DNA from 4 places in the Pseudomonas tohonis genome. Region 2 is predicted to be linked to each of the others. Evidence: riboswitches for the same ligand, from Rfam matches in the RefSeq annotation. Region 2 holds a riboswitch; each other region holds the start of a gene.
What was found. A riboswitch is a leader RNA that binds a small molecule or an ion and turns the genes downstream of it on or off. The one in region 2 is predicted to bind cobalamin.
Positions count from the first base shown of each region.

Region 1 (7,003 bases), 3.2 Mb from region 2:
CCACCGGGGCCGACTGCAGCAGGCGCAGGGCCTTGAGGGTGATCAGCTCGGGGTCGCCGGGGCCGACGCCCAGGCCGATCAGGCGGCCCTTGCCGGCGCGTTCCTGTGCACCCATCACTCCACCTCCGTGGCCAGGGCGTTGATCGCCGCTGCGGCCATCGCGCTGCCGCCACGGCGCCCGCGCACGATCACGTAGGGCACGCCACGGCTGTCGGCGGCGAGCATGTCCTTGGATTCCGCCGCGCCGACGAAGCCCACCGGGAAGCCGAGGATCAGCGCCGGCTTCGGCGCGCCGGCGTCGAGCATCTCCAGCAGGTAGAAGAGCGCGGTGGGGGCATTGCCGATCACCACCACGCTGCCTTCCAGGCGTTCCCGCCAGTGTTCCAGGGCCACCGCCGAGCGGGTGTTGCCCAGCGTGCGGGCGAGCTCCGGCACGCTGGCGTCGTTGAGGGTGCAGATCACCTCGTTGTTCGCCGGCAGGCGCGCACGGGTCACGCCCTCGGCCACCATGCGCGCGTCGCAGAGGATCGGCGCGCCGGCGGCGATGGCCGCGCGGCCGGCGGCACCGGCGCCGGGGGAGAAGCGCAGGTCCTGCACCACGTCGACCATGCCGCAGGCGTGGATCACGCGCACGGCGAGCTTCTCCAGGTCCGGCGGGATGGCGGAGAGGTCCGCCTCGGCGCGGATGATGGAGAAGGAATGGCGATAGATCTCCTGACCATCGCGGATGTAATCGATCATTCGGTGGAGCTCCAGCTGTCAGGCGCGGCGGCCAGCCAGGCGGCCGCCGCGTGTATGTCCAGGTCGCGCGCCAGCGGGCGGCCGAAGCCACCGGCGCCGTCGTCGCGTCGATAGAGGTCGTAGTGGCCGTCGCCCGTGGCCAGCAGGGTCAGCGGCGCCACATGGGCGGCGGCGCAGGAGCGCGGGCAGCCGCACAGGTGCACCCGCGCGCCGTCGGGCAGTGTGGCGGCGAGGGTCAGGGCGTCGGCCTTGGTGTCGGCCAGGCCCTTGGCGCAGCCGGCCGACCCGGTGCAGGCCTGGAGGCGCGCCAGTGGCGCGTCGGCCTCGGTGCACAGGCCCAGGGCGGCGAGCCCGGCCAGCAGCGGGGCGGTTTCCCGTTCCGGCACGTTGGGCAGCAGCACGGATTGCCAGGGCGTCACGTGCAGGCTGCCGTCGCCGTGGCGCCGGGCCAGTTCGGCGAGGGCCAGCAACTGGCCCGCCTGCAGGCGCCCCAGGGGCGGGAGTGCGCCGACCAGCCACAGCCCGGCCTGCGCCTGCGGCAGCACGCCGATGGGGCGCAGGTCGGTGGCGGCGCGGCGCCAGCCACCGGCGTCCAGCAGGGGGAAGGGCAGGCGCTGGCGCAGCTCGGCCAGCAGCTGATCGGCGCCGAGGCTGCCGAGCAGGTCGCGCATGCGCGCCTGCTGCGGCGCGGCCCGTTCGAGGAAGAGCTCGAGCAGCGCTTCCACCAGGGCCGGCACCCGGGCGCCGGGCACCGCCGCCAGGGCGGGCGGGTCGCTGGCCTCCCGGGGCGGACAGCCGGCCAGGCCAAAGGCGAACAGGCCGTCCTTGCCGGGCTCCATGGCGGCCAGCCAGATGTCGTTGGGGTGGTCGAGCATCGCCAGGCCCTCGCCGCCGTCCAGCAGCAGGGCGAACTTGGGCGAGAGCGCGTGGAAGCGCGGGTTGTCCTCCAGCAGGGCCAGCAGGCGCGTGGCCAGCGGACGGACGTCCTGCAGCGCGCTCGGGTCGAGCCCGGCGGCGGGGCTGACCATCAGGTTGCGCACATCGTCCGCACCCGGCGTCGCGGCGCCCAGGCCGATGGCCAGCAGCTCGGCGATCAGCGCCTGTTCGCGGCCCGGATGCACGCCACGGATCTGCAGGTTGGCGCGGTTGGTGGCCTCCAGCACGCCGCCGGAATACCCGTGGGCGGCCAGCGCCAGGGCCTCGGCGGCACCGGCTTGCAGGCGGCCGCAGGGCAGCTTGATGCGGCAGATGCCGCCGTCCTTCGCCGGGACGATGCGCAGCAGCCCCGGGCAGGCCGAGGGGCGGACGGATGGAGCGCTGGAGGGAGCGTGGTTCACCGTGGTCACCGGGTCAGTTGCCGCGGCGACCGTGTCCCCCCGCAAGGGAACCCTGGCACCGAGACACCCCGCTCGATGCGTGCACACGCGACTGGTGTCACCGGCAGGTCTCCTGGCTGGCAGGTCGGTATCCGTCGCGGCCTTCCCGGTTTCCCAGTGGCACGGATCGCGAGGACTCGCTGCATACAGTTGCGGGGGCAGCCACGGCTTTGACCGTGTTCCCTCTTAGGCCGGGCGCAGTGGGCGCTCCGGCAACCGGTGAAGGGCGCTATTATGCCCGCTTTGCACGGCTGTGGGATGCGGCTGGTTGTCGGATGCCCAATGGACGCGGCACGGTCGGATACGAGGAAAACTGCATGCAGCCCTGGCTGACGCTGGTGGGGATAGGCGAGGACGGCTACGCCGGCCTGGGCAAGGCCGCGCGCCATGCCCTGCTGGCCGCCGAGGAGGTGGTGGGCGCGCCGCGCCAGCTGGAATTGCTGCCCCGCTGCATCCGCGCCCGGCGCAGCGCCTGGCCCAGCCCCTTCACCCTGGAGCCGTTGCTGCAGCGTCGTGGCGCGCCGGTGTGCGTGCTGGCCAGCGGCGACCCGATGCTGTTCGGCGTGGGGGCCAGCCTTGCACGGCAGCTGCCCGCCGAGGAGCTGCGCGTACTGCCGGCCCCCTCGTCCGCCTCCCTCGCCGCCGCGCGCCTGGGCTGGCCGTTGCAGGACGCCACGCTGGTCTCCCTGGTGGCGCGTCCGTTGGCGGCGCTCAACCTGCATCTGCATGACGGCGCCCGCCTGCTGGTGCTGAGCAATGACGGCGACAGCCCTGCCGCCATCGCCGCGCTGCTGGCCGAGAGGGGCTTCGGGCCCAGCGCCATGACCGTGCTGGAACACCTGGGCGGCCCGGCCGAACGGCGCATCGACGGCGTCGCCGGCGACTGGTCCGCCACCCGGGTCGCGGCCCTCAACCTGGTCGCCATCGACTGCCGTGCCGGCGAGCAGGCCCGCCACCTGCCGCTGACCTGCGGCCTGCCGGACGACGCCTACCGCCACGACGGCCAACTGACCAAGCGCGACGTGCGCGCCATCACCCTCGCGCGCCTGGCGCCGCGACCGGGGCAACTGCTCTGGGACGTGGGTGCCGGCAGCGGCTCCATCGGCATCGAGTGGATGCGTGCCCACCCGGGCTGCCGTGCCATCGCCGTCGAGGCCGACGAAGGCCGCCAGGGGCATATCCGCCACAACCGCGACGCCCTCGGCGTGCCCGGCCTGCAACTGGTGGCCGGCCAGGCCCCCGCCGCACTCGATGGCCTGCCCGCGCCCGATGCGGTGTTCATCGGCGGCGGCGTCACCGAGCCCGGCGTGCTGGAGCAGTGCTGGGGCCGGCTCAAGCCCGGCGGCCGCCTGGTGGCCAACGCCGTGACCCTGCAGAGCGAGGCGGTGCTGGTGGCCTTCCGCGACGCCCATGGCGGCGAGCTGACCCGCATCGCCATCGCCCAGGCCCAGCCCCTGGGTGGCTTCGACACCTGGCGCTCGGCATTGCCCATCACCCTCCTCGAGGTGGTGAAGCATGCGTAGCTGGGTGCCGAGCGCAGCGGGGCCCAGCGCTGCCGAGCCTTGCCCTGTGCGAGCCCGCCATGCGTGACGAAACCCCCGAGCAACCCGCGCCCCTGCGCAGCGGCTACACCACCGGCAGCTGCGCCACCGCCACCAGCCTGGCAGCGGCGCGCCTGCTGCTGGCCGGGGTGGCGAGCGACGCGGTGGAGATCGTCCTGCCCAAGGGCCAGCAGGTGCTGATGCGCCTGGAGTTCTGCCGCTCGATCGACGGCGGTGCCGAGGCCGGCACGCTCAAGGATGCCGGCGACGACCCGGACGTGACCCACGGTGCGCTGATCTACGCCCAGGTGCGCCTGGCCGACGAGCCCGGGGTGCGCTTCCACGCCGGCCCCGGCGTCGGCACCGTGACCAGGCCGGGCCTGACCCTGGCGGTGGGCGAACCGGCGATCAACCCGGTGCCGCGGCAGATGATGACCGAGCACCTCACCCAACTCGCGCTGGAGCACGGCCACCCCGGTGGCTTCGAAGTCACCGTCTGTGTGCAGGGCGGCGCCGAGCTGGCGCTGAAGACCATGAACCCGCGCCTGGGCATCCTCGGTGGCCTGTCGATCCTCGGCACCACGGGTATCGTCCGGCCCTTCTCCTGCGCGGCCTACATCGCCTCCATCCACCAGGGCATCGACGTCGCCCGCGCCAACGGCTTCACCCACCTGGCCGCCTGCACCGGCAATGCCAGCGAGGACGCCATGCGCCGGCGCTATGGCTTCGAAGACACCGCCCTGATCGAGATGGGCGACTTCGCCGGTGCCGTGCTCAAGCACCTGCGCAAGGCGCCGGTGGAAAAACTCAGCCTGTGCGGCGGCTTCGGCAAGATCAGCAAGCTGGCCGCCGGGCACATGGACCTGCACAGCCGCAGCTCCAGCATCGACCTGCCCCTGCTCGCCGAATGGGCCGCCGGCCTGGGCGCCGATGCCGACCTGCAGGACGCCATGCGCGGCGCCAACACCAGCCAGCAGGCGCTGGCGCTGGCCCATGCCGCCGGGGTGCCCCTGGGCGATGCGGTCTGCGCCCGCGCCCTGGCCTTCGCCCGCCGCACCGTGCCGGCCAGCGTGGCCCTGGAAGTCTTCGCCATCGATCGCCAGGGCAACCTGGTCGGCCAGGCGCTGGAGCGACCATGACGCGCATCCTCCTGCTGGGCGGCGTCACCGAGGCCCTGGCCCTGGCCCGGCGCCTCGGCCCCGAGCACGTCTACAGCCTCGCCGGCCTCGGCAAGGTGCCGGCCGACCTCGACTGCCAGGTACGCGTCGGCGGCTACGGCGGTGCCGAAGGGCTGGCGCGCTACATCGACGAAGCCGGTATCGGCCTGCTGCTCGACGCCACCCACCCCTATGCCGCGCAAATCAGCCACAACGCCGCCCGCGCTGCCGGGCTCGCCGGCATTCCCTGCTGGGCCCTGCGTCGCCCCGGCTGGTGCCCCGGCCCCGGTGACGACTGGCGCGAAGTCGCCGGCTGGGCCGAGCTGGTCGAGGCCCTGGACGCCTTCCGGCGGCCCTTCTTCACCCTGGGTCGCGAACCCCTGGAGCACCTCGGCGAGATTCCTGCCCACCAGCACTGGACCGTGCGCTGCCTGCAGGGGCACGCACCGGGCGAGCGTTTCGAGGTCATCGGCTCGCGCGGGCCTTTCGACCTGGACGAGGAGCGTGCGCTGTTCGATCGCCTCGGCACCGATGTGCTGGTCAGCAAGAACAGCGGCAGCCAGTCCACCGAGCCCAAGCTGCAGGTCGCCCGCGAACGCGGCCTGCCGGTGCTGGTCCTCAAGCGCCCCGAACTGCCTCCTGTCACCCGCGAATTCGACTCGGTGGACGGCCTCTGGCAGGCCCTCGCCCCTCAACTGGAAACACCATGACCCCCACTGCCTATGCCCGCGTCCTGTTCGCCGGGCCCGACCTCGGCGAAGGCGCCTTCGCCGAGCTGTTCCGCCGCCAGCTGGCCGCCCTGCGCGGTGAAGCGGCGCTCGCCGATATCGTCGACACCGGCGCCGGCTTCGATGCGCTGACACGCGCCTTGCAGGCCAGCCCGCGCCCGCTGCTGGTGATCGACCTCGACCCGCACTCGGGCCCGCAGCACCTCGACTGGCTGCGCGGCGAGCTGGGCCGCCTCGACGCGCCCGGGGGACTCTTCGTCGCCAGCCTGCTGGGCCAGTACGACAGCGACCCGGCCGGCGCCGCCTGTGCCCTCGTCGAGCGTCCCGAGCTGCATCTCGCCTGCATCGGCGTGCCGGAACTGCCGGCCAGCCACGCCTGGTCCTGCATCCCGCCCCATGCCCGCCGCCTGCTGCTGTGCAACGGCCCACGCTGCACCCGCCGTGGTGCGTTGCCGCTGTGGAAGAAACTGCGGGAAACCCTCAAGGCCGCCGGCAAGCTGGAGTGCGAGGGCGGCGTGCACATCACCCGCACCCAGTGCCAGTTCCCCTGCGACCTCGGCCCCACCGCCAGCCTCTACCCGGAAGGCGAGTGGTACCGCATCCGCGACGAGGCGGAGGTGCTGCGCTGGGTGCAGGAGCGGATAGTCGAGGAGCGGGCGGTGCCGGAGATGCTGACCAGCCCGGGCTCGCAGTGAGGGAGAGATCGATGAGGCGCGACGACAAGCGGAAAGACACCCGGAACAGGGCTGATACGACTCAGTGAGCAGGGCGCAAGCCTGGCTTCCGGCCAACCGTTAAGCCATCGCCGCCTACAACCGGCATGTGGACGAACACGGCGTGTTCAGCAATGGCGTGTGCCGCTTCTGATGGCTCATCCGGGTTGTCCTTCTCCTGCCGGCAGGTCTGGTTCGCTCAGGCGATAGAGCGTCCAGGCCGAGGCGCCGATGATGAACAGGGCGAGTAGGTTGACGCTGATGTCGTAGCCCGGCGCCAGGCCCATGCCGTAGGCGATCGACACCGGGCCGGTGAAGTTGAAGAAGAACTCGGGGGTCTGGAATGTACAGCTCTGCGGCAGGTAGAGCAGGGCGATGAAGAAGAACGCGGTGGGGCGCTTGCGAATGCCCAGGAAGCCCAGCAGCAACGAGGCGGCGCCCTGGATCATGTAGCAGACCGTGGTGGCCAGCGGTACCGAGACGCCCAGTGCGGCGTAGATCGCCGGCGCCATCAGGGTGGATACGCCGATGAAGATGGCGAGTACGGCTACTGTGACGCCGAGCGCCGGCACGTTGCGACGTTGCACTTCTTCCATGAAGAACTTCCGATGTGATTCGACCAGGGCGCGCAGGCTAGAGGCTGGCGGTGTGCTTGTCCATAGGCGTTGTGGTGCCCGCGATCACTGCGCGAAACGCCTCGCCGTCAGCGGTGCCGAGAGCATCAGCGCCCCGAGGATCATGAAGGCC
Region 1 is NZ_AP023189.1:915,863-922,865, forward strand. It holds gene HSX14_RS04235 (precorrin-2 C(20)-methyltransferase) at 1-115, opposite strand, end outside; gene HSX14_RS04240 (precorrin-8X methylmutase) at 115-741, opposite strand; gene cobG (precorrin-3B synthase) at 738-2,087, opposite strand; cobalamin riboswitch at 2,164-2,353, opposite strand; gene cbiE (precorrin-6y C5,15-methyltransferase (decarboxylating) subunit CbiE) at 2,435-3,640, shown strand; gene HSX14_RS04255 (cobalt-precorrin-5B (C(1))-methyltransferase) at 3,700-4,797, shown strand; gene HSX14_RS04260 (cobalt-precorrin-6A reductase) at 4,794-5,525, shown strand; gene HSX14_RS04265 ((2Fe-2S) ferredoxin domain-containing protein) at 5,522-6,238, shown strand; gene HSX14_RS04270 (hypothetical protein) at 6,415-6,852, opposite strand; gene HSX14_RS04275 (MFS transporter) at 6,937-7,003, opposite strand, start outside.
Region 1: it holds a riboswitch for cobalamin, as region 2 does, so the genes downstream of both, cobG (precorrin-3B synthase) here and btuB (TonB-dependent vitamin B12 receptor) in region 2, are expected to answer to the same signal.

Region 2 (7,003 bases):
GGCCACGCAACGCACCGCCGGGCAGCTCGACCTCCTGCAGGGCCAGGGCCACCAGGCGCTTCTGCATCACCGCGCTGCCGGGCAGCAGGCCGACCAGTTCGGCGCGCGCGCCCTCGGCGTCGGTGAGTGCATCGAGCAGGTAGAGCATGCCGCCGCACTCGGCGAGGATCGGCTTGCCGGCCTGATGGTGGGCACGGACCGCCTCGGCCATGGCGCGGTTTTCCGCCAGCGGCGCCAGGTGCAGCTCGGGGTAGCCGCCGGGCAGGTAGAGGCTGTCCACCTCGGGCAGGGCGGCGTCGGTCAGTGGCGAGAAGAACCGCAGCTCGGCACCGAGGGCGCGCAGCAGGTCGAGGTTGGCCTGGTAGGTGAAGGCGAAGGAGGTGTCGCGGGCGACGCCGATGCGCACGCCTTCCAGGGTCGGTCGCAGCGCCTGGGCGGCCGGCGCCTCGAAGGCCACGGCCGGCGGCAGCTCCACCGAGGCGCTGGCGGCCAGGGCATCGGCGGCGGCGTCCAGGCGTGCGTCCAGGTCGGCCAGCTCCTCGGCCTGCACCAGCCCCAGGTGGCGGCTGGGCAGCTCGACCTCGGCGCTGCGCGGCAGGGAGCCGTACCAGCGGATCCAGTCCGGCAGGCTGTCGCGGATCAGGTCGCTGTGACGCTGGCTGCCGACCCGGTTGCCGAGCACGCCGGAGAACGGCAGGCCCGGCTGGTAGGTGGCGAGGCCCACGGCCAGGGCGCCGAAGGTCTGGGCCATGGCGGCGCCGTTGATCACCGCCATCACCGGCACGCCGAAGCAGCGCGCCAGGTCGGCGGCCGAGGGCGAGCCGTCGAACAGGCCCATCACGCCCTCGATGAGGATCAGGTCGGCCTCGGCGGCGGCTTCCCAGAGCAGGCGGCGGCTCTCCGCCTCGCCGATCATCCACAGGTCCAGCTGGTACACCGGTGCGCCGGAGGCGCGGGCGAGGATCATCGGATCGAGGAAATCCGGCCCGCACTTGAACACCCGCACGCGCTTGCCCTGGCGGGCATGCAGGCGCGCCAGGGCGGCGGTGACGGTGGTCTTGCCCTGGCCGGACGCCGGCGCGGCGATCAGCAGGGCCGGGCAATGGCGCGTGGAGGTGCTCAGAATTCCACCCCTTTCTGCGCCTTCACCCCGGATTTGAACGCGTGCTTGACCAGACTCATCTCGGTGACGGTGTCGGCGGCGTCGATCAGGCCCTGGGGCGCACCACGGCCGGTGGCGACCACGTGCTGCAGCTCGGGGCGCGATTCGATGTCGCGGAGCACGGTCTCCAGGTCCAGGTAGCCGTGCTTGAGGGCGATGTTCAGCTCGTCCAGCACCACCAGGCCGACCTGCGGGTCGTTGAGCAGCTGCGCCGCGACGGCCCAGGCCTGCTGCGCCTTCTCGATGTCGCGCTGGCGGTCCTGGGTGTCCCAGGTGTAGCCCTCGCCCATCACGTGGTAGGCGACCTCGTCCGGGAAGCGGCGGAAGAAGGCTTCCTCGCCGGTGGACATGCCGCCCTTGATGAACTGCACCACCCCCACCTTCACCCCGTGCCCGAGGGCGCGGGCGACCATGCCGAAGGCCGAGCTGCTCTTGCCCTTGCCATTGCCGGTGTGCACCAGCAACAGGCCGTACTCGTCCTGGGCCTGGGCGATCTTCTCGTCGATCAGGGCTTTCTTGCGCTGCATGCGCGCCTTGTGGCGGGCATCGCGTTCGATGGATTCGGTCATGGGGGCTCCTGTCAGAGGGCTTGGTAGCGGACGCTGAAGAACACTGCCTGCCCGGGCTGGTTGTAGTCCAGCGCGGTTTCGTAGTCGGCATCCAGCAGGTTGGTGACCTTGGCCTGCAGGCGCCATTCCTCGGTCAGCCAGTACTCGCCGCGCAGGTCGAGGGTGGCGTAGCCGGCCACCTGGTTGCGGTTGGCCAAATCGTCGTAGCTGCGGCCTTCGGCGTGCAACGTGGCGCCCAGGCCGAAGCGGCCGATGCGCCGGTCGAGGTCGAGGTTGAAGCTCTGCTGCGGGCGACGCGGCAGTTCGTTGCCGGCGTTGCTGCCGTGGTCGCGGTTCTCGGCGTCGATGAAGGTGGCGTTGGCGCTCCAGTCCCAGCCCAGCCATTGGCTGCCCAGCACCAGTTCGAGCCCGTCGATGCGGGCCTTGCCGATGTTGTTGGGGCCGCCGTACGGGCCGAGGGTGGAGTCGTAGGCGATCAGGTCGTCGACATGGGTGCGGTAGGCGTTGATCGACCAGTGGCCCCAGTCGTGCTCCCCGGTGAGCGCGGCCTCGAAGCTCTCGGAGGTTTCCGCATCCAGGCCCGGGTTGCCGTAGCCGGGGTAGTACAGCTCGTTGAAGCTGGGCGCCTTGAAGGCGGTGCCGTAGCCGAGGCTGAAGCGCAACGCGTCGCTGAGCGCATAGCCCCAGGCGGCGCTGCCGGTGTCGTGGGTGCCGAACTGTTCGTTGTCGTCACGGCGCAGCGACAGCTGCCAGTCCTGCTGGCCGGCCTGCCCCAGGTACTGGGCGAACCAGCCCTGGTTGCGGCGCGAATCCTGCTCGAAGGCGGTGGAGCTGCTGACCTGGTCGCGCTGCCAGTCGTAGCCCAGGGTCAGCACATGGCCTTCGGCGAGGGTCAGGTCGTTGAGCCAGGAAGCGCTGTCGCGCTTGGAGTCGAAGCGGGCGTCGAACAGGCCATCGGTGTGGCTGATGGACTTGTCCTCGCTGCGGCCGGCCCGGAGGGTGATGTTCCAGATGTCCTGGGGGCTGAAGCGGGCGCGGCCGCCGATCACCTCCTGGCGGTTGTCGGCGTTGGCGCCGTGGCCGCCGAGGGGATGCAGGTAACCACCGTTGTCGATGTCGTCGTAGTCGTTATGGGCCTTGGCGCGCATCAGCGTGCCGTCCACCGCCAGCCCACCGAGTTGCACACCGGCGTTGAGGGTGCCGGACAGGTTGCGGTAGCCGTCGGCGTCGGGCTCGTAGTAGTTGCTGCCCTGGCGGCGGGAGTTGATGCCGTCGGTGTCCTGGCTGCTGACGCCGAGGTTGTACCAGGCCTGCTCGTCGCCACCGGCCACCCCGGCGCTGCCCTGATAGCTGTCATGGGTGCCGTAGCCGGCGGAGAACCAGGGCTTGGCCGCGCCCTCGCCATGCCCCTTGCGGGTGAAGATCTGGATCACCCCGCCGATGGCTTCGGAGCCGTAGAGGCTGGAGCGCGGGCCACGGACCACTTCGATGCGCTCGATCAGCTCCACCGGCAGGTCCTGGAAGGCCGCCAGACCGGCGCTGACGGAGCCGATCTTCACGCCATCGACCAGCACCAGCACGTGGTCGGATTCGCTGCCACGCATGAACAGCGTGGTGTTCTTGCCCGGGCCGCCGTTGTTGCTGAGGGTGACGCCCGGCACCTTGCGCAGCAGTTCCGGCAACGAGCTGGCCTGGCTGCGCTCGATGGCCTCGCGGTCGATCACGGTGGTGGCGGCCAGGCTGGCGCGCACGGGCTGCTCGCTGCGGGTGGCCGTGACTACCTGCTCGTCGAGTTCGAGGGGGGCTGCGGCCAGCGGGGAAATGCACGAGATGCCGAGAACAGCCAGCAGCGCCGGCCTCGGGGAAGCGTTTCGGTTCAAGATCGGTCTCCGTCGCGCCACCCGCGCGACCTCCTGGGGTGATGCATGGGGCGATCCCATGCGCAGTCACACCAGGCCGGTCTCCGGGCTTGCGAGTGGAACCGTCGGTTCCCCGACCGCGCCTTCCCATGCCGGGGCACAGTGGCTGGATGCGGTGGATGACTCGCCTACCGTTGCGGGGGCAGCGCCGGATTCTTCGGGAGAATGGACCGGCTTCCCTGTTTCACCCCGGCGGCATGGCCGCGGGGCACCTGATGCAAGGCGCGCAGCTTAGTGGCCGCTGTGGTCAGGGTCAATCGACGGGCGGCAGGCGGAAAAAAGGGTCGAACCGATGGCCGCGGGCCTGCGTCCACTCAACAGGACCCACTCCATGAGGAGACTTCCGATGATCCGCGAACGCTATGCCTCCTGCATCCAGGCCTGCAACGCCTGCGCCATCGCCTGTGAACACTGCGCCGCCTCCTGCCTGCGCGAGGAAGACGCCGCGCACATGGCGCTGTGCATCCGCACCGACCGCGACTGCGCCGACCTGTGCCGCCTCGCCGCCCTGCTGATGGCCCGCGACAGCCCCCTGGCCGACGAGATCTGCCGCCTCTGCGCCATCGCCTGCCAGGCCTGCGCCGAGGAATGCGCCAAGCACGACCACGACCACTGCCAGGAATGCGCGCAAGCCTGCCAGCGCTGCGCGGAGGAGTGCGAGGTGATGGCTAAGGCGGCTTGACGCCGCTCAATGCCTCGGTTCGAACCCCGCCGGCTTGCCCGCCAGCCAGTCGACGAAGGTGCGCAGGCGCTCGTCGGACATCAGCGCCTCGCGGGTGTTGTAGGTCAGCGCCAGTTCCTTTTCGCTGAACAGGCGGTGGATCTGGTTGTGGCAGGGACGGCAGACCCAGAGGGTGGCGGTGATGCGCTCGCTGCGGGCGAAGCGTTTCTGCACGTAGGTCTTGCTGTGCAGCGCCTTTGGGATCAGGTGGTGGCGGGTCAGGGGCGCGGCGCGCCGGCAGAGCTCGCAGGCGTCCGGCTGGGGTGGCAGGCGGATGGGCTCGGCCATGGGCTCAGCGCTTGCGGCAGAGGGTCAGCCCGTCGCCGATGGGGAGCAGCGAGAGGTCGATGCGGGCATCGGTCTTGAGCGCGCGGTTCAGGGCCTGGATGGCGCGGGTGTCGGCGCTGTCGGGGTTGGCCTCCAGCACGCGGCCGCTCCACAGCACGTTGTCGAACAGCACCAGCCCACCGCTGCGCACCAGGGCCAGGGCGTGCTCCAGGTAGGCGGGGTAGTTGGCCTTGTCGGCGTCGATGAAGATCAGGTCGAAGCTGCCGGACTGCCCTTCCTGCTCCAGGCGGCCGAGGGTTTCCAGGGCGGGGGCCAGGTGCAGGTCGATGCAGTCCTCGACGCCCGCCTCCTGCCAGTAGCGCCGGGCGACGGCGTTGTAGTCGCCGGGCAGGTCGCAGCAGAGGATGCGGCCGTCCGCCGGCATCGCCTCGGCCATCACCAGGGCGCTGTAGCCGGTGAAGGTGCCGACTTCCAGGATGCGTCGCGCTCCGGTGAGCCGCACCAGCATGGCCATGAACTGGCCCTGCTCGGGGGCGATCTGCCAGCGCGCGGTGGGCAGCAGCGCGGTTTCCTCGCGCAGGCGCGCGAGCAACGGCGTCTCGCGCAGGGAGACGTCGATCAGGTAGCGGTAGAGGTCGTCGTCAAGGTTGAGCGTCCGGGTGGTCATGCAGCCTCTCAGGGCGTGCTCGCCAGGTGCGAATCGAGCAGCACGCGCTTGGCGTTCAGGTAGCTTTTCTGCCAGTAGCTGTTGGACAGGCTGTCGAGGCGCACCGTTCCGCCACTGGAGGGCGCGTGGACGAAGCGGCCCTCGCCCACGTAGATGCCGGCGTGGCTGACCTGGCCGCCGCCGTTGGTGGCGACGAACACCAGGTCACCGCTCTGCAGGGCGTTCATGCCGATAGTCGGCACGCGCATGGCGATGAGCTCGCGGGTGGAACGCGGCAGGCTGATGCCGGCGGCGTCGCGGTAGACGTAGCCGATCAGGCCGCTGCAGTCGAAGCCGCTGTCCGGGGTGTTGCCACCGTAGCGATAGGGGGTGCCCACCAGACCGAGTGCACGGAACAGCACGTCATCGGCCGCTGGCGAGGACGGCGCCTGGACCACGGGCGGGGTGTAGACGGGAGCGGGAGCCGGCGCATGGCTGGAGCAGGCACCGAGGAGGGCGAGCAGCGCGATGAGGGCAAGACGGTGCAATGCGGGCATGGCAAGTCAGTCCTGACTTGAGGTTTGCTCGCTAATTTGCTGATACCGCTCGAATAATGCAAGCAAAAAGCCATCGCCGCTGCGCGTGGGCGGCAACCCGGACTTATATAGAAGAAGGCGGAAACGAATCGGCCCGGAACAGGGTCCGGGCCGACGGGTGGATCAGGATCGCTATCAGCGGTGCATCGAGCCTTGCGCCGAGGCGTTCATCGACGGGGAAACCTGCGCCAGGACGCGCTTGGCTTCCATGTAGCTCGCGCTCCAGTAGCGGTCATCCAGGCTGTCGACCCGCACACCGCCGCTGCGATGGCTGGAGGAGTGGATGAACTGGTCGTCGCCGATGTAGATGCCGGCGTGGCTGACGCGGCCACGGCCACGGTTGTTGAAGAAGACGATATCGCCCGGCTTCAGCTCGCTGCGCGCGATGACCGGTGCATCGAGGTTGATCATCTCGCGGGTGGAGCGCGGCAGCTGGATGCCCGCCTCTTCCTTGAACAGGTAGCCGACGAAGCCGCTGCAATCGAAGCCGGTCTTCAGGGAACGGCCACCGAAGCGGTAGGGGGTGCCCACCAGTTCGAAGCCACGCTCGAGAACGTTGTCGGCGAGGGACGGCAGCTGGTAGGGCTCGTCGTCCATCATGTCCGCCATGTCCTGGACGCTCGGCTCTTCGATGGCGGCCTGGGGCTCCGGAGTGGCGGCTACTTGCGGCTTCGGCGAAACGCCGGCGCAAGCGGTGAGAAACAGTGCAAACGTGATAGGCACGAGGGGTGCGAAGCGACTGAGCATGGGCACGACCGTGTCGAAAATTATAAGAAGGCGCGAATATGCCCTCTATCGATCTAATTTGCAAATTTAATCGATCGAAATGTGACTCAGTAGTTCCTGCAAAACATCTAAGGCCTTTCCCATCAGATGTACGTCGACCGAGCGGGCGAGATCAGTGCTGGCGGGGTTGATTTCCGCCGTGAAGCCGCCTTGCTGGCGGGTGCGCATCACCGGTTCGATGATGTAGGGGAAGCTCGCCGTGGTGCCGACCGCAAGCACCGCATCGAAGCCCTTGCGCAGTTGCGCGTAGAGGGTGTCGATGGCCTTTTCGGGGAGCATTTCCTCGAACAGGACGACGGGAGGCCGGAGAATACCA
Region 2 is NZ_AP023189.1:4,574,942-4,581,944, forward strand. It holds gene HSX14_RS20690 (cobyrinic acid a,c-diamide synthase CobB) at 1-1,123, opposite strand, end outside; gene cobO (cob(I)yrinic acid a,c-diamide adenosyltransferase) at 1,120-1,731, opposite strand; gene btuB (TonB-dependent vitamin B12 receptor) at 1,743-3,611, opposite strand; cobalamin riboswitch at 3,669-3,881, opposite strand; gene HSX14_RS20705 (four-helix bundle copper-binding protein) at 3,997-4,332, shown strand; gene HSX14_RS20710 (hypothetical protein) at 4,339-4,659, opposite strand; gene HSX14_RS20715 (O-methyltransferase) at 4,664-5,326, opposite strand; gene HSX14_RS20720 (C40 family peptidase) at 5,335-5,862, opposite strand; gene HSX14_RS20725 (C40 family peptidase) at 6,037-6,648, opposite strand; gene HSX14_RS20730 (NAD-dependent deacylase) at 6,715-7,003, opposite strand, start outside.

Region 3 (7,003 bases), 370 kb from region 2:
GTGGTGATGCGTTCGCGCACCACGATGCACTTGGCCAGCGGCCGGATCAATGCCTCGGTGGCCTCTTCCCAGGGCACCACGCTGGGGCTCACCAGCATCGGGTCGCAATGCCCCTGCTCCACCAGCTCCAGCACCCTGGGGATGTGCGGGCGCACGCTGCAGGCGCCGACCGACAGGGTGACGTCGCGCATGTACATGCCGAACAGCGGGATGGCCGGGTCCTCGAAGATGATGCCGATGCACGAGCAATGCCCGCCCGGCGCCAGCGCCAGCAGGCCGGTACGCAGCGCCTGCGGGTCGCGGGTGGCGGACACCACCAGGTCGTAGCGCTCGTTCAGCGCGCCATCGGCGCCGTTGCGCAGGGTCGCGCCGCTGCGCACGGCCAACTCGTCGCGGTAGCCGTCGCCATCCAGGTAATCCACCTCGGCCGCCCCGGCGGCGCGGGCCATCTGCACCGCGAGGATGCCCAGGCTCTCGGTGCCGCCCACCACCAGCACTTTCGCCTCCTCCCGTGTGGCCAGCGGGCGGCTGGCAGCCACCCAGGCATCGGTGAGGTTGTCGCTGGCGCTGGCCACGGCCACCGGGTCCAGCCCCGGGGGCAGCGGCACCAGCATGGCGTCGGCGAAAGGCACCCGCACCACCTCGGAGAACAGCCCGCCCCAGTGCCCGCCCGCCGGCACGCCATAGGCCGCATGCCGGGCGACGCCGGTGCAGGCCGTGCTGCGCCCCGCCAGGCACTGGCGACAGGTGCCGCAGGCGATCTTCCAGGGCACCGAGACCAGGTCGCCACGCTTGACCGTGCCCACCTGCGCGCCCACTTCGAGCACCTCCGCCACGCACTCGTGGCCCAGGGCGAAGGGCGGCTTGAACGGCGTGAGGCCGGCGATCAGGCGCCGGTCGAGGTCGCAGGAGGCCGAGGCGATGGGCCGCACCAGCGCCGCCAGCGGCGAATCCAGCAGGGGCGACGGCGCGTCCTCCCAGGCGAGGCGTCCCGCCCCTTTGACGATGAGTTCGCGCATGGCTCAGTCCCTCACGCTGAAGGTGGTGGTGGCACGGGCGCAGAGCTTGCCGCTGGCGTCGACCACCTGCGCATCGCAGATCGCCAGGCTGCGGGTGCGCTCCACCACCCAACCCTCGACGCGGTAGAGCTCGCCAGCCTTGAGCGGGCGCAGGTACTTCACCCCGAGGTCCACCGTCGCGTACTGCGCATCGCCCGGCAGGGTGGAGAACAGCGCGAGGCCGGCGGCACCGTCCAGGCAGGTGGCGGTGAAGCCGCCGTGCACTGTCCTGGCCGGGTTGAGGTGGCGCACATCGGGCCGAGCCTCGATGAAGATGCGCCCGGGCTCCACGTCCACCGCCATCATCCCCATGGTCTCGCCGATGGCAGGTGCGGGCAGCTTGCCGGCGATCACCGCCTGGAGGATCTGCAGGCCGGAGGGAGGGGTTCTGTTCGGGGTATCGGTCATCTCGGGGCTCCTGGCTCTGCCGGGGTCGGCGAGCGGTTTCGGGGGGATGGTCAGCCCCCACCGGGCCAGCGCGAGGGAATCGCCCTGCAGCCCGTGGACGGACGATACGTGAGCGCAGAATCTCAAATCAACATTGTTGATATGACAAAGAAGAAGGCATTCCGGCAACGCCGTTAAGGCTCTGGAATGGGGGTTTGCGCCATCCCGCGCACCACTTCGGCGTTGACGCCCGGGCGCGCGGATGGTCATATGCCCGCCGTTCCAGGTGTCCCACGCCGTCGTGCGTGGGGTGAAACGGGAAGCCGGTGCGTCCATCAGGACCAGTCCGGCGCTGCCCCCGCAACGGTAAGCGAGCGCTGCATTCGATACGCCACTGTGCCCACGGCATGGGAAGGCGAATGCGGCGTGATCCTCGCAAGCCCGGAGACCGGCCTGGAACATCGATAGGCAAACCCGCGGTGGGCGGGCACGGGCCGGTTTCTCGCACGGGTGCACGCGCCCGCGCGCGCCTTTGCATTCCCTCCGGGCTCCATTCATTCCTGACGTGATAGGAACGACATGACCCGTACCCTCAGCTCCAACGCTCCGGCGAGCGCCGCCCTCGGCCTGCTCGCGCTGTCCATCTCCTTCTCCCTGCACGCCGACGACGGCACCCTGGCGCTACCGGCCACCGCCGTCACCGGCCAGGCGGACGACACCGCCATCCGCCTCGACACGCCCGTGCCCGCCGGCTCGCGCCTGGGCCTGTCCGCCCTGGAAACCCCGGCCAGCACCAGCGCCATCAGCGGTGACGAGGTGCGCGCACGCAACAACGCCACCGTGCAGGACGCCGTGACCCGCAGCCCCGGCATCACCCACATCGGCACCCCCGGCAACGGCGGCACCGCCCTCTCGGCCCGGGGCTTCACCGGCCACGCCTCGGTGATGCAGCTGTACGACGGCACGCGCTTCTACACCGGCATGGGCACCACCACCTTCCCCACCGACCCGTGGATGGTGGAACGCATCGACGTGATCCGTGGCCCGGCCTCGGTGCTCTACGGCGAAGGCGCCACGGGCGCGGTGATCAACGTGGTGCCGAAGAAGCCCTTCGACGGCGAGATCCGCAACCGCCTGCGCCTGGGCTATGGCTCCGACGACCGCCAGCAGATGGCCCTGGACAGCGGCGGCTCGCTCACCGACACCCTGAGCTACCGCCTCAACCTCAACCGCGAGGCCAGCCACGGCTGGATCGACCGGGGCGACTCGAAGAACCTCGGCCTCAGCGCCGCCCTGCGCTGGCAGGCCAGCGACGAGCTGGCCTTCACCCTGGCCCACGACCAGGGCGACCTGCAGCCGATGAACTACTTCGGCACGCCGCTGATCAACGGCCACCTGTGGGGCAGCCTGAAAGACAGGAACTACAACCTGCACAACGCCGAGCTGCACTACAACGACCAGTGGACCCGGCTCACCGCCGACTGGACGCCCAGCGAAGGCTTCAGCGCCAGCAACCAGCTCTACCACATCAAGAGCCGCCGCTACTGGCGCAACGCCGAGGCCTACACCTGGGACGCCGGCCGGGGCCAGCTGGAGCGTGCCGAGCAGCTGCGCATCAAGCACGAGCAGGAGCAGATCGGCGACCGCCAGACCTTCACCTTCGACCATGCGTTGTTCGGCCTCGACAGCCGCACCCTGGTGGGCGGCGAGTTCAACCGCATCCGCTTCGACCTGCTGAACAACGCGCCCTACACCGACATCGGCGGCGACTATGTCGACCCGTGGAACCCGGCCCCCGGCTACTACCAGAGCGCCTCGGCCTACCGCCCGCACTCGCGCAGCGAAACCCGCACCGCCGCCCTGTTCGCCGAGAACCGCACCCAACTGGGCGAGCGCTGGTCCGTGGTCACCGGCCTGCGCCGCGACCAGAACCACATCGACCGCAGCGACCTGCGCGCCAACAGCCGCAGCGACCGCAGCATCCAGGGCGGCAACTGGCGCGCCGGCCTGGTCTTCGCCGCCACCCCGCAGCTGTCCTTCTACGGCCAGTACTCCACCAGCGAGGACGGCGTCAGCAACCTCATCACCCTCAGCCCCACCCAGCAGCAGATGGACCTGACCGAGTCGAAGCAGACCGAGTTCGGCCTCAAGCAGCAGTTCTGGGACGGGCGCGGCGAGTGGACCCTGGCCGCCTACCACATCGTCAAGAAGAAGCTGCTCTCCCGCGAATCGGTGACCCGCCCCACCCAGCAGATCGGCCAGCAATCCTCCGACGGCCTGGAGGCGACCCTGGAACTGGCCCTGGCGCAGGGCTGGCACGTCTCGGCCAACGCCTCGCTGCTGCGCGCCGAATACGACGACTTCAACGAATCCGTCGGCGGCCAGCTCGTCTCCCGGTCCGGCAACCGCCCCACCGACGTGCCACGGCGCACCGCCAACCTCTGGGTGAGCAAGGCGCTCGGCCATGACCTGGACGCCGGCCTCGGCGCGCGCTACGTCGACGCCCGTTACGCCAACGCCGCTAACACCGTCAACGTGCCCGGCTACACCGTGCTCGACGCCAACCTCGGCTGGCAGGTACTGCCCGACACACGCCTGGGGCTGGAGCTGAACAACCTGCTGGACCGCCGCTACGCCGTCACCCAGCAGAACGGCGGCCAGCAGTGGTTGCTGGGCCAGCCGCGCTCGTTCTTCGTCACCGCCGACTACAGCTTCTGAACCTTCGAAAGGAGTGCCCGGCATGCCCTCACTGAACATCAGCGACCTCGCCTGGGCACCCGATGTCCGCTCGCACTGGCGCCTGCAGGGCATCGACCTGCAGGTGCGCGAGGGCGAGTTCGTCGGCCTCATCGGCCCCAACGGCAGCGGCAAGACCAGCCTGCTGCGCTGCGCCTACCGTGCCGAGCGCCCGGTCACCGGCTGGGTGGCGCTGGACGGCGAGGACCTCTGGCAGCGCAGCCCGCGCTGGAGCGCACAACGCATCGCCGTGGTGCTGCAGGAATTCCCCCAGGACTTCGGCCTCGCCGTGGCCGAGGTGGTCGCCATGGGCCGTTCGCCGCACAAGGGCCTGTTCGATGGCGATGACGCCGAGGATGCCGCGATGGTCGCCCAGGCGCTGGCCAGCGTGGGCATGGCCGACTTTCACGCGCACCCCTTCGCCCGCCTCTCCGGCGGCGAGAAGCAGCGCGTGCTGCTGGCCCGCGCCCTGGTCCAGCGACCCGGCCTGCTGCTGCTCGACGAACCCACCAACCACCTCGACCCGCGCTACCAGCTGGAGCTGCTGCACCAGCTGCGGCGCCTGCGCCTGAGCACCCTGGCCAGCTTCCACGACCTCAACCTGGCGGCGGCCTTCTGCGACCGCCTCTACGTCCTCGACCAAGGCTGCGTGGTGGCCAGCGGCACCCCCACCGACGTGCTCACCACCGACCTGCTGCAGCAGGTGTTCGGCGTGCATGCGCTGGTGGACCGCCACCCCCTCGCCGACCACCCGCGCATCACCTGGATCAGCCCATGAAGCCTTCATCGATCGCCCTGCTTACTCTCCTCCTGGCGCCCCTCGCCCAGGCCACCGACTACCCGCTGCGCGTCACCAGCTGCGACCGCCAGGTGGTGTTCGAGCGCGCGCCGCAGCGGGCGGTGAGCCAGGACATCAACCTTACCGGCATGATGGTCGCCCTCGGCCTGCAATCGCGCATGGTCGGCTACAGCGGCATCAGCGGCTGGAAGACCCCGGATGCCCGGCTGATGGCCGCCCTGGGCGACCTGCCGGAGCTGGCGCGCAAATACCCCTCCATCGAAACGCTGCTCGACGTCGACGCCGACTTCTTCTTCGCTGGCTGGAACTACGGCATGCGCGTGGGTGGCGAGGTCACCCCGGCCACCCTCGCGCCCCTGGGCATCCCGGTGTACGAGCTGAGCGAGTCCTGCGCCCACGTGATGCCCCGCGAGGCGGCGAGCCTGGAAGACCTTTACCGCGACCTCGGCAACCTCGGCCGCATCTTCGACGTCGAAGCCCGCGCCAGCGCCCTGGTCACCGGCCTGCGCACGCGCCAGGCCGAGGTGGCCAAGCGCCTGGCGGGCGGCGGCGCGGCACCCCGGGTGTTCCTCTACGACAGCGGCGAGGACCGCCCCTTCACCTCGGGCCGCCTGGGCATGCCGCAAGCGATCATCGACGCCGCCGGCGGGCGCAACCTGATGGACGACCTGGCCGCCAGCTGGACCCAGGTCAACTGGGAAACCGTGGTCGAGCGCGACCCACAGGTGATCCTCATCGTCGACTACGGCGAGCGCAGCTGGCAGCAGAAGCGCGACTTCCTCCTCGCCCACCCGGCCCTGCAATCGGTCGAGGCGATCCGCGAGCAGCGCTTCGTGGTCCTGCCCTACCTCGCCGTCACCCCTTCGGTGGAGAACATCAAGGCCATCGAGACCCTGGCCGCCGGCCTGCACCCCGAACGCTTCACCGGGACGGCGCCATGAGCCCGCTGCGCACGCCCGGCGCCTACCGCCTGCTGCTGCTCGGCCTGGGCGCGGCGCTGCTGGTCTCCTGCATCGCCGCCCTGGGCTTCGGTCCGGCCGCAGTGCCCCAGGCGCACGTCTGGGGCATCCTCGCCGAGCGCCTGGGCCTGGGCGGCGTGGGCGAGTGGAGCCGTGGCCAGGAACACATCGTCTGGCTGATCCGCGCGCCCCGGGTGCTGCTCGGTGCGCTGGTGGGTGCCGGCCTGGCCTTGGTGGGTGGCGCCCTGCAGGCGGCCACGCGCAACCCGCTGGCCGACCCGCACCTGCTCGGGGTCAGCTCCGGCGCGGCACTGGGCGCGGTGCTGGTGCTGCTCTACCTGGGCGAATTCATCGGTGTGCTCAGCCTGCCCCTGGCCGCCTTCGTCGGCGCCCTGGGCAGCATGCTGCTGGTGCTGGCCATCGCCAGCCGCCACGGCCGCCTGGAAAGCGATCGCCTGCTGCTGGCGGGGGTCGCCGTGTCCTTCGTGTGCATGGCGCTGGTCAACCTGCTGCTGTTCCTCGGCGACCACCACGCCGCCAGCTCGGTGGTGTTCTGGATGCTCGGCGGGCTCGGTGCCGCACGCTGGGAGCTGCTCTGGCCGCCGGCGCTGTGCCTGGTGCTGGGCCTGGTCGCCCTGCTCGCCCAGGCCCGGGGGCTGAACGCGCTGATGGCCGGCGAGCAGACCGCCATCAGCCTGGGCTTCAGCGCCCGGCGGGTACGCCTGCAGGTGTTCCTCTGCGCCTCGCTGCTCACCGGCGTGCTGGTGGCCCTGAGCGGCGCCATCGGCTTCGTCGGCCTGATGCTGCCGCACCTGGCGCGCCGCCTGGTGGGCGCCGAACACCGCCGCCTGCTGCCGGTGGCCGCCCTGCTCGGCGCGCTGTTCCTGGTCTGGGTCGACGTCGCCGCCCGCACCCTGGTCGCCCCCGAGGACCTGCCCATCGGCATCGCCACCGCTGCCATCGGCGGGCTGTTCTTCGTCGGCCTGCTGCGGCGGCGTTGAAGAGGATTCACCGGAAAGGCCCCACGATGGGTTTCGCTCCGCTCTACGCCATCCTGCGAGGTG
Region 3 is NZ_AP023189.1:4,203,389-4,210,391, forward strand. It holds gene HSX14_RS19035 (zinc-dependent alcohol dehydrogenase) at 1-1,019, opposite strand, end outside; gene HSX14_RS19040 (PaaI family thioesterase) at 1,023-1,466, opposite strand; cobalamin riboswitch at 1,713-1,916, shown strand; gene HSX14_RS19045 (TonB-dependent receptor) at 2,025-4,163, shown strand; gene HSX14_RS19050 (ABC transporter ATP-binding protein) at 4,186-4,959, shown strand; gene HSX14_RS19055 (ABC transporter substrate-binding protein) at 4,956-5,921, shown strand; gene HSX14_RS19060 (FecCD family ABC transporter permease) at 5,918-6,940, shown strand.
Region 3: it holds a riboswitch for cobalamin, as region 2 does, so the genes downstream of both, HSX14_RS19045 (TonB-dependent receptor) here and btuB (TonB-dependent vitamin B12 receptor) in region 2, are expected to answer to the same signal.

Region 4 (7,003 bases), 3.2 Mb from region 2:
GGGGTCCAGCAGGGAGGCGTCGTAGTACTCGTCGGCCAGGCGTTCGAGGTCGCGCAGTGGGCCGTAGTTCTCGGCGCGGGTCAGCGGCGGCATCAGGTGGTCGATGATCACCGCCTGGGCGCGGCGCTTGGCCTGGGCGCCTTCGCCGGGGTCGTTGACGATGAAGGGGTAGATGTTCGGCAGCGGGCCCATGACCGCGTCCGGCCAGCATTCGGCGCAAAGGCCGACGCCCTTGCCCGGCAGCCATTCGAGGTTGCCGTGCTTGCCGACGTGCACCAGCGCGTCGGCGCCGAACACCTCGCGCAGCCAGAAATAGAAGGCCAGGTAGCCGTGGGGCGGCACCAGCGCCGCATCGTGGTAGATGGCGGCCGGGTCCAGCTGGTAGCCGCGCGCCGGCTGGATGCCGACGAAGGCGAGGCCGAAGCGCAGGCCGGCGATCATCATGCGCCCTGAGCGGAACATCGGGTCCTGCTGCGGCTCGCCCCAGCGCTCGCGCACGGCCCGCTGGTTGGCCTGGGGCAGGCGCGCGAAGCACGCGAGGTAGTCGTCCAGGGCCAGGCTCTGGGCGCAGGGGCGCGCGTCGAGGCTGTCGAGGTCGTTGCTGACGCCGCCCAGCAGGCTGTGGATAAGTGCCGTGCCGTTCTCCGGCAGGCCGGCCAGCGGGTACCCCTCGGCTTCCAGGGCGCGGAGGATGTTCAGCGCGGCGGCCGGGGTGTCCAGGCCCACGCCGTTGCCGATGCGACCGTCGCGGGTGGGGTAGTTGGCGAGGATCAGCGCCACGCGCTTGTCGGCGTTGGCCTTGCGCGCCAGCAGCAGCCAGCGGCGCGCCAGTTCGGCGACGAAGTCCATGCGTTCGAGGTGGGGCAGGTAGCAGACCACGTCGCTCTGGCTGCGCTCGCTGCGCCAGGCCAGGCCCTTGAAGCTGATGGGGCGGGTGATGATGCGCCCGTCCAGCTCCGGCAAGGCGATGTGCATGGCCAGGTCGCGCGGGCCGAGGCCTTGCGGGTTCTCTTCCCAGAGCGGCTGGTTGTCCAGCGAGCAGATGGCCTGCAGCACCGGCACGTCGCGGCGGAAGGGGCGCTGGCCGGGCGTGTCGGGGTTGGACTGGGCGAAGCCGGTGGTATTGATGATCAGCTCGGCATCGACGGCGTCCAGCCAGTCCTCGACCACGGCCAGGCACTCGGCTTCCTTGAGGCTGGCCACCGCGATGGGCAGCGGGTTGATGCCGACGGCGGCCAGGCGCTCGCAGAAGGTGTCGATGAAGGCGGTGTTCGCCGCCTGCAGATGGGTACGGTAGAACAGCAGCGCCACCACCGGCTGGCCGTCCCGCCAGTCGGCACGCCAGTGTTCGAGGCGGGCGGGGCGCTGGTGCGGGTGGTGCACCGCGACCCGGGGCAGGGCGCTGGGCGCCTGCCAGGGGTAGTCGCGCCCCAGGCAGCGGGAGGCGAGGCAGGCGAACAGTTGCCGGGCGTTGTCCAGGCCGCCCTGGCGCAGGTACTGCCAGTAGCGCTCGGCGTCCTCCGCCGGGACCGTGCACAGGCGGGCCAGCTCCGGGTCGGGACGGTCGTCGCCGGGCACCAGGATCAGCTGCGTGCCGCGCTCGGCCAGGGCCACCAGTTGCTCGATGCCGTAGCGCCAGTAGCCGACGCCGCCGTGCACGGAGATGAGGATGACCCTGGCGTGCTGCAGCACCTCGTCGACGTAGAGGTCCACCGAGGCGTGGTTCTGCAGCTGCATGGGGTTGGCCAGGCGCAGGCTCGGGTAGTCCTGCGGCAGCTCGCGGGCGGCCTCGGCCAGCAGCGCCAGGTGCGAATCACCGCTGCAGAGGATCACCAGTTCGGCGGGCGTCTGGGCCAGGTGGGCGATGCCGTCGTCGGGGACGAAGCCGCCGGGTTGGGTGCGCAGCAGGTGCATGGCTCGGGCCTTGGCAGGGGGGAGCGGCCCTCTCCCGGTCGGGAGAGGAGCCGGTTCGGCGGTTACGCCAGGGCGGTGCGCAGTTCGTTGGCGATGGTGGCCGGGTCCAGCTCCTGGCCGATCACCACCAGGCGGGTGGCGCGGGTCTCGCCGGCCAGCCACTTGCGGTCGAAGTGCTTGTCGAAGCGCTTGCCGACGCCCTGTACCAGCAGGCGCATGGGCTTGCCGGGGATGGCGGCGAAGCCCTTGATGCGCAGCACGTCGTGGCGCTCCACCAGTTGGCCGAGGGCGGCCAGCAGGGCGGCTTCCTCTACTTCCGGCAGGTCGACGTGGAAGGAGTCGAACTCGTCGTGGTCGTGGTCCTCGTGCCCTTCGTGGTCGTGGTGGGTGGGGCGGCTGTCGATGTGCGCCTCGGCCTCGGCGTTCAGGCCCAGCAGCACGGAGAGCGGCAGCTTGCCGGCGCTGGCTTCGACGATCTTCACCGCCGGCGGCAGCTCCTCGGCCACTTCGGCGCGCACGGCGGCCAGGGCGTCGGCGTCGAGCAGGTCGGCCTTGTTGAGGATCACCAGGTCGGCGCTGGCCAGCTGGTCTTCGAAGAGTTCGTGCAGGGGCGACTCGTGGTCGAGGTTCGGGTCCTGCTTGCGCTGCTCGTCCACCTGCTCGGGGTGGGCGGCGAAGGTGCCGGCGGCCACGGCGGGGCTGTCGACCACGGTGATCACCGCGTCCACCGTGCAGGCGCTGCGGATCTCGGGCCACTGGAAGGCCTGTACCAGGGGCTTGGGCAGGGCCAGGCCGGAGGTCTCGATGAGGATCTGGTCGAGGTCGCCACGGCGGGCCACCAGTTCGCGCATCACCGGGAAGAACTCTTCCTGCACGGTGCAGCACAGGCAGCCGTTGGCCAGTTCGAAGACGCGGCCCACGGCCTCTTCCTCGGTGCAGCCGATGGAGCATTGCTTGAGGATCTCGCCGTCGATGCCCAGCTCGCCGAATTCGTTGACGATCACCGCGATGCGGCGGCCTTCGGCGTTGTCGAGCATGTGGCGGAGCAGGGTGGTCTTACCGGCACCGAGGAAGCCGGTGACGATGGTGACGGGGAGTTTGGCCAGGGTTTTCATGCGCGGCAGCCCTTCGCTGGGAGTCGATCGGATCGGCGGGCGCGCGGGACGAGGGCACGGAGGGCCCGATTCGCCACCGGATCACCCCGCCCGGTTGTCTGGAAATTCGCCGAGGCAGGTCTCCTGGCTCACAGCCTGGCGCGATGCGCCGTCCCTCCGCCTTCCCGCCCGTCGGGCAGTGGCTGTGGATAGGACCTCAGCTGTTCACAGTTGCGGGGGCAGCCACGGCTTGGCCGTGTTCCCTCTTAGCTGCGGCGCGCGGCCGCAGAACCTCGAAGGGCCGAAGGCTACGCAGGCCGGGGGCGGCGGTCAATCGCGGCGGTTGACGGCCGATCGGACTCGTGATGTCCTTGTGCGGTTTTTTCAGGTGTCTCGCGCCGTCGCGCGCGAGGTGAAACGGGAAGTCGGTGTGCCCCAGGGCGAGTCCGACGCTGCCCCCGCAACGGTAAGCGCACGTAGGGATCTGTAGGCCACTGTGTCCGGCGGACATGGGAAGGCAAACCCGCCCAGCCTCGGCTGGCGTCGCAAGCCCGGAGACCGGCCTGATCACTTTTTGGCAACCCGCGGTGGGCGGGCGCACGCCGGAAATGCGGTGCCGTCGCGGCCGCTTTCTTCGCACGCGTTCCTCTTGCCGACTCACCCGCACGCAGAGGAAGCACCATGTCCAGCAGCACCCTGAGCCATTCGGCCGCCGCCGTCCCCCTGTCCAAACGCCTGGCCATCGCCATCGGTGCCAGCCTCCTGGGCCTGTCGCTCGTGTACTTCGCCGGCTTCTCGCACATCGAGGCGGTGCACAACGCGGCCCACGACACCCGCCACAGCTCTGCCTTCCCCTGCCACTGAGGGGCGCGACCGTGATCAAGCGCATCGCCCAGACCGCCGGGTTCGCCGGCCTGTTCGCCGCCATCGTGCTGACCCTGCTGCAGAGCCTGTGGGTCACCCCGCTGATCCTCCACGCGGAGACGTTCGAGAGCTCGGCACCGGCCGAGCAGGCCGAGCACAGCCACGAGCACGCCGCCGGCACGCCCGCCCATGAGCACGATGCCGAGGCCTGGGCGCCCGCCGATGGCTGGCAGCGCACGCTGTCCACCGGTGGCGCCAACCTGGTGGTCGCGGTGGGCTTCGCCCTGCTCCTGGCCGCACTGTTCAGCCTGCGCGGCCCGACCCGCGCCTGGCAGGGCCTGCTCTGGGGCCTGGCGGGTTTCGCCACCTTCGCCCTGGCGCCGTCCCTCGGCCTGCCGCCGGAGTTGCCGGGCACCGCGGCCGCCGACCTGGCCCAGCGCCAGGTCTGGTGGGTCGGCACCGCCGCCTCCACCGCTGCCGGCCTCGCGCTGATCGCCTTCGGCCGCAGCTGGGTGCTGCGCCTCGTCGGGCTGGCGCTGCTGGTGATTCCCCACGTGGTGGGGGCGCCGCAGCCCGAGGTGCATTCGAGCCTGGCGCCGGAAGCCCTGGAGCACGAGTTCATCGCTGCCTCGCTGATCACCAACGCGCTGTTCTGGGGCGCCCTGGGCTGGGCCGCCGCCTGGCTGTACCAGCGTTCCGCGAGCCAAGACCTGGCGTGAGCCGGGCCGTGCCGTCGATCGACCCCGCGCAGGGCCCGGCCCTTCGCGGGGTCTTGCTTTTCAGGGCTGGCCGATGATCCGCGTGGCCGGCCTCGGCTGCCGGCGCGGCTGCCCGGAACACGAACTGCGCGAGCTGCTGGTCACCACCCTGGCCGAGCGCGGCCTGGCGGTCGGCGACCTGAGTGCCCTGGCCAGCGTCGACAGCAAGGCCGACGAGCCCGGGCTGCGCGCACTGGCGCTGTCCCTTCAGCTGCCCCTGGCGCTGCTGCCGGCCACCGAGTTGGTGGCCTGCGAGGGTCGGCTGTCCGGCGCCTCGGCCGTCGTCCTGCGGGAGACCGGCAGCCCCGGCGTCGCCGAAGCCGCGGCCCTGCTGCATGCCGAAACCCTGGCCGGCCGGCCTGCGCGATTGCTGGTGGATAAACGCCGCAGTGCCCGCGCCACCTGTGCGCTGGCCTGCATTCCCGAGGATGTGGATAACCCATGACGGTCTATTTCATCGGCGCCGGCCCCGGCGATCCGGAGCTCATCACGGTCAAGGGCCAGCGGTTGATCCGCAGCTGCCCGGTGATCCTCTACGCCGGTTCCCTGGTGCCGGAGGCGGTGCTCGACGGGCATCGTGCCGGGCAGGTGGTGAACACCGCCGAGCTGCACCTGGACGAGATCGTCCGCCTGCTGGCCGAGGCCCACGGGCGCGGCCAGGACGTGGCCCGCGTGCACTCCGGCGACCCGTCGCTGTACGGCGCCATCGGCGAGCAGATCCGCCACCTGCGGGCACTGGGCATTCCCTACGAGGTGGTGCCCGGCGTCACCGCCACCGCTGCTTGCGCCGCGTTGCTGGGTACCGAGCTGACCCTGCCGGACATCTCGCAGACGCTGATCCTCACCCGCTTCGCCACCCGTACGCGCATGCCCGAGGGCGAGTCCCTGGCGGAGCTGGCGCAGCACCGCGCGACCCTGGCGGTGCACCTGGGCGTCAGCCACCTGCCGCGCATCGTCGACGAACTGCTGCCGCACTACGGCGCCGACTGCCCGGTGGCCGTGGTGCACCGCGCCAGCTGGCCCGACCAGGACTGGGTGACCGGCACGCTGGCGGACATCGTGGAGCGGGTGGCGGGCAAGGACTTCCGTCGCACCGCGCTGATCCTCGTGGGGCGCGTGCTGGCCGCCGAAGGCTTCACCGATTCCTCGCTCTATCACCCCGATCACGCCCATCTCTATCGCCCCGCAGGGGGTGGCGACGACTGACGCGGCGTGCCGCATGGCGCGCCGCTAGTGACGCAGCGCCGGGAAATAAGCAGAATGCGTGTTCCCCGGTCGGAAACGACCGCCGGCTTGCGTGCCTGATGCCCGTCTTGGCGAACCTCCTGGTCACAGGGATGGCGCCGGTGCGGGGTCATGGCCTGATCGATAACACCCACTGGCTTTAAGCGACCTTCTGTCTATGCGTATGCGCTTGATGCTCCTGGGCGGTGGCAATGCCCTTGGCCAGGCGCTTATCCGCCTGGGGGCCGAGGATGATGTAGGGTTCCTCGCCCCGCGCCCGCCCGAACAGGGCTGGGATGCCGCCAGCCTGACCCAGCTGCTCGACGACACCCGCCCCGATGCGGTGATCAACCTCGCCTACTACTTCGACTGGTTCCAGGCCGAGGAGGCCAGCCCGGCCCGTTTCGCCGCGCAGGAACGCGCGGTCGAGCGCCTCGCCGAGCTCTGCCAGCACCACGGTATCGTCCTGCTGCAGCCCTCCAGCTACCGCGTCTTCGATGGTGCCCGGGCGACGGCCTACAACGAGAAGGACGAGACCATTCCCCTGAGCCTTCGCGGGCAGTCCCTGTGGCGCATCGAGCAGAGCGTGCGTGCCATGTGCCCCAAGCATGTGCTGCTGCGCTTCGGCTGGCTGCTGGACGACAGCAACGAGGGCATCCTCGGGCGCTTCCTCGCCCGTGCCGAGCGTGACGCCGAGCTGATGCTGGCCGACGACCGCCGCGGCAACCCGACGCCGGTGGACGACGCCGCGCGGGTGATGCTCGCCGTGCTCAAGCAGCTGGACTGCGCCGCGCCGCTCTGGGGCACCTACCACTACGGCGGCCATGAGGCGACCACCACCCTGGCGCTTGGCCAGGCGGTGCTCACCGAGGCCCGCAACCTGCGCGCGCTGAAGGTGCAGGAAATCACCCCCCAGGCCCACGCCGCCCGTCCCGATGCGGCGGACGAGCCCCAGCACGCGGTGCTGGCCTGCAAGAAAATCCTCCATACATTCGGCATCAAGCCCCGCGCGTGGCGCGCGGCGTTGCCCGCACTCCTGGACCGTTACTACCGCCATGGCTGATTCCCCCATCCTCGTTACCGGCGGCGCCGGCTTCATCGGCTCCAACCTGGTCGATGCGCTGCTGGCGCGCGGGCATTCGGTGCGCG
Region 4 is NZ_AP023189.1:929,844-936,846, forward strand. It holds gene cobN (cobaltochelatase subunit CobN) at 1-1,914, opposite strand, end outside; gene cobW (cobalamin biosynthesis protein CobW) at 1,977-3,029, opposite strand; cobalamin riboswitch at 3,126-3,319, opposite strand; cobalamin riboswitch at 3,378-3,589, shown strand; gene HSX14_RS04310 (CbtB domain-containing protein) at 3,690-3,872, shown strand; gene HSX14_RS04315 (CbtA family protein) at 3,884-4,591, shown strand; gene HSX14_RS04320 (cobalamin biosynthesis protein) at 4,665-5,075, shown strand; gene cobM (precorrin-4 C(11)-methyltransferase) at 5,072-5,836, shown strand; gene HSX14_RS04330 (sugar nucleotide-binding protein) at 6,033-6,917, shown strand; gene HSX14_RS04335 (NAD-dependent epimerase/dehydratase family protein) at 6,910-7,003, shown strand, end outside.
Region 4: it holds a riboswitch for cobalamin, as region 2 does, so the genes downstream of both, HSX14_RS04310 (CbtB domain-containing protein) here and btuB (TonB-dependent vitamin B12 receptor) in region 2, are expected to answer to the same signal.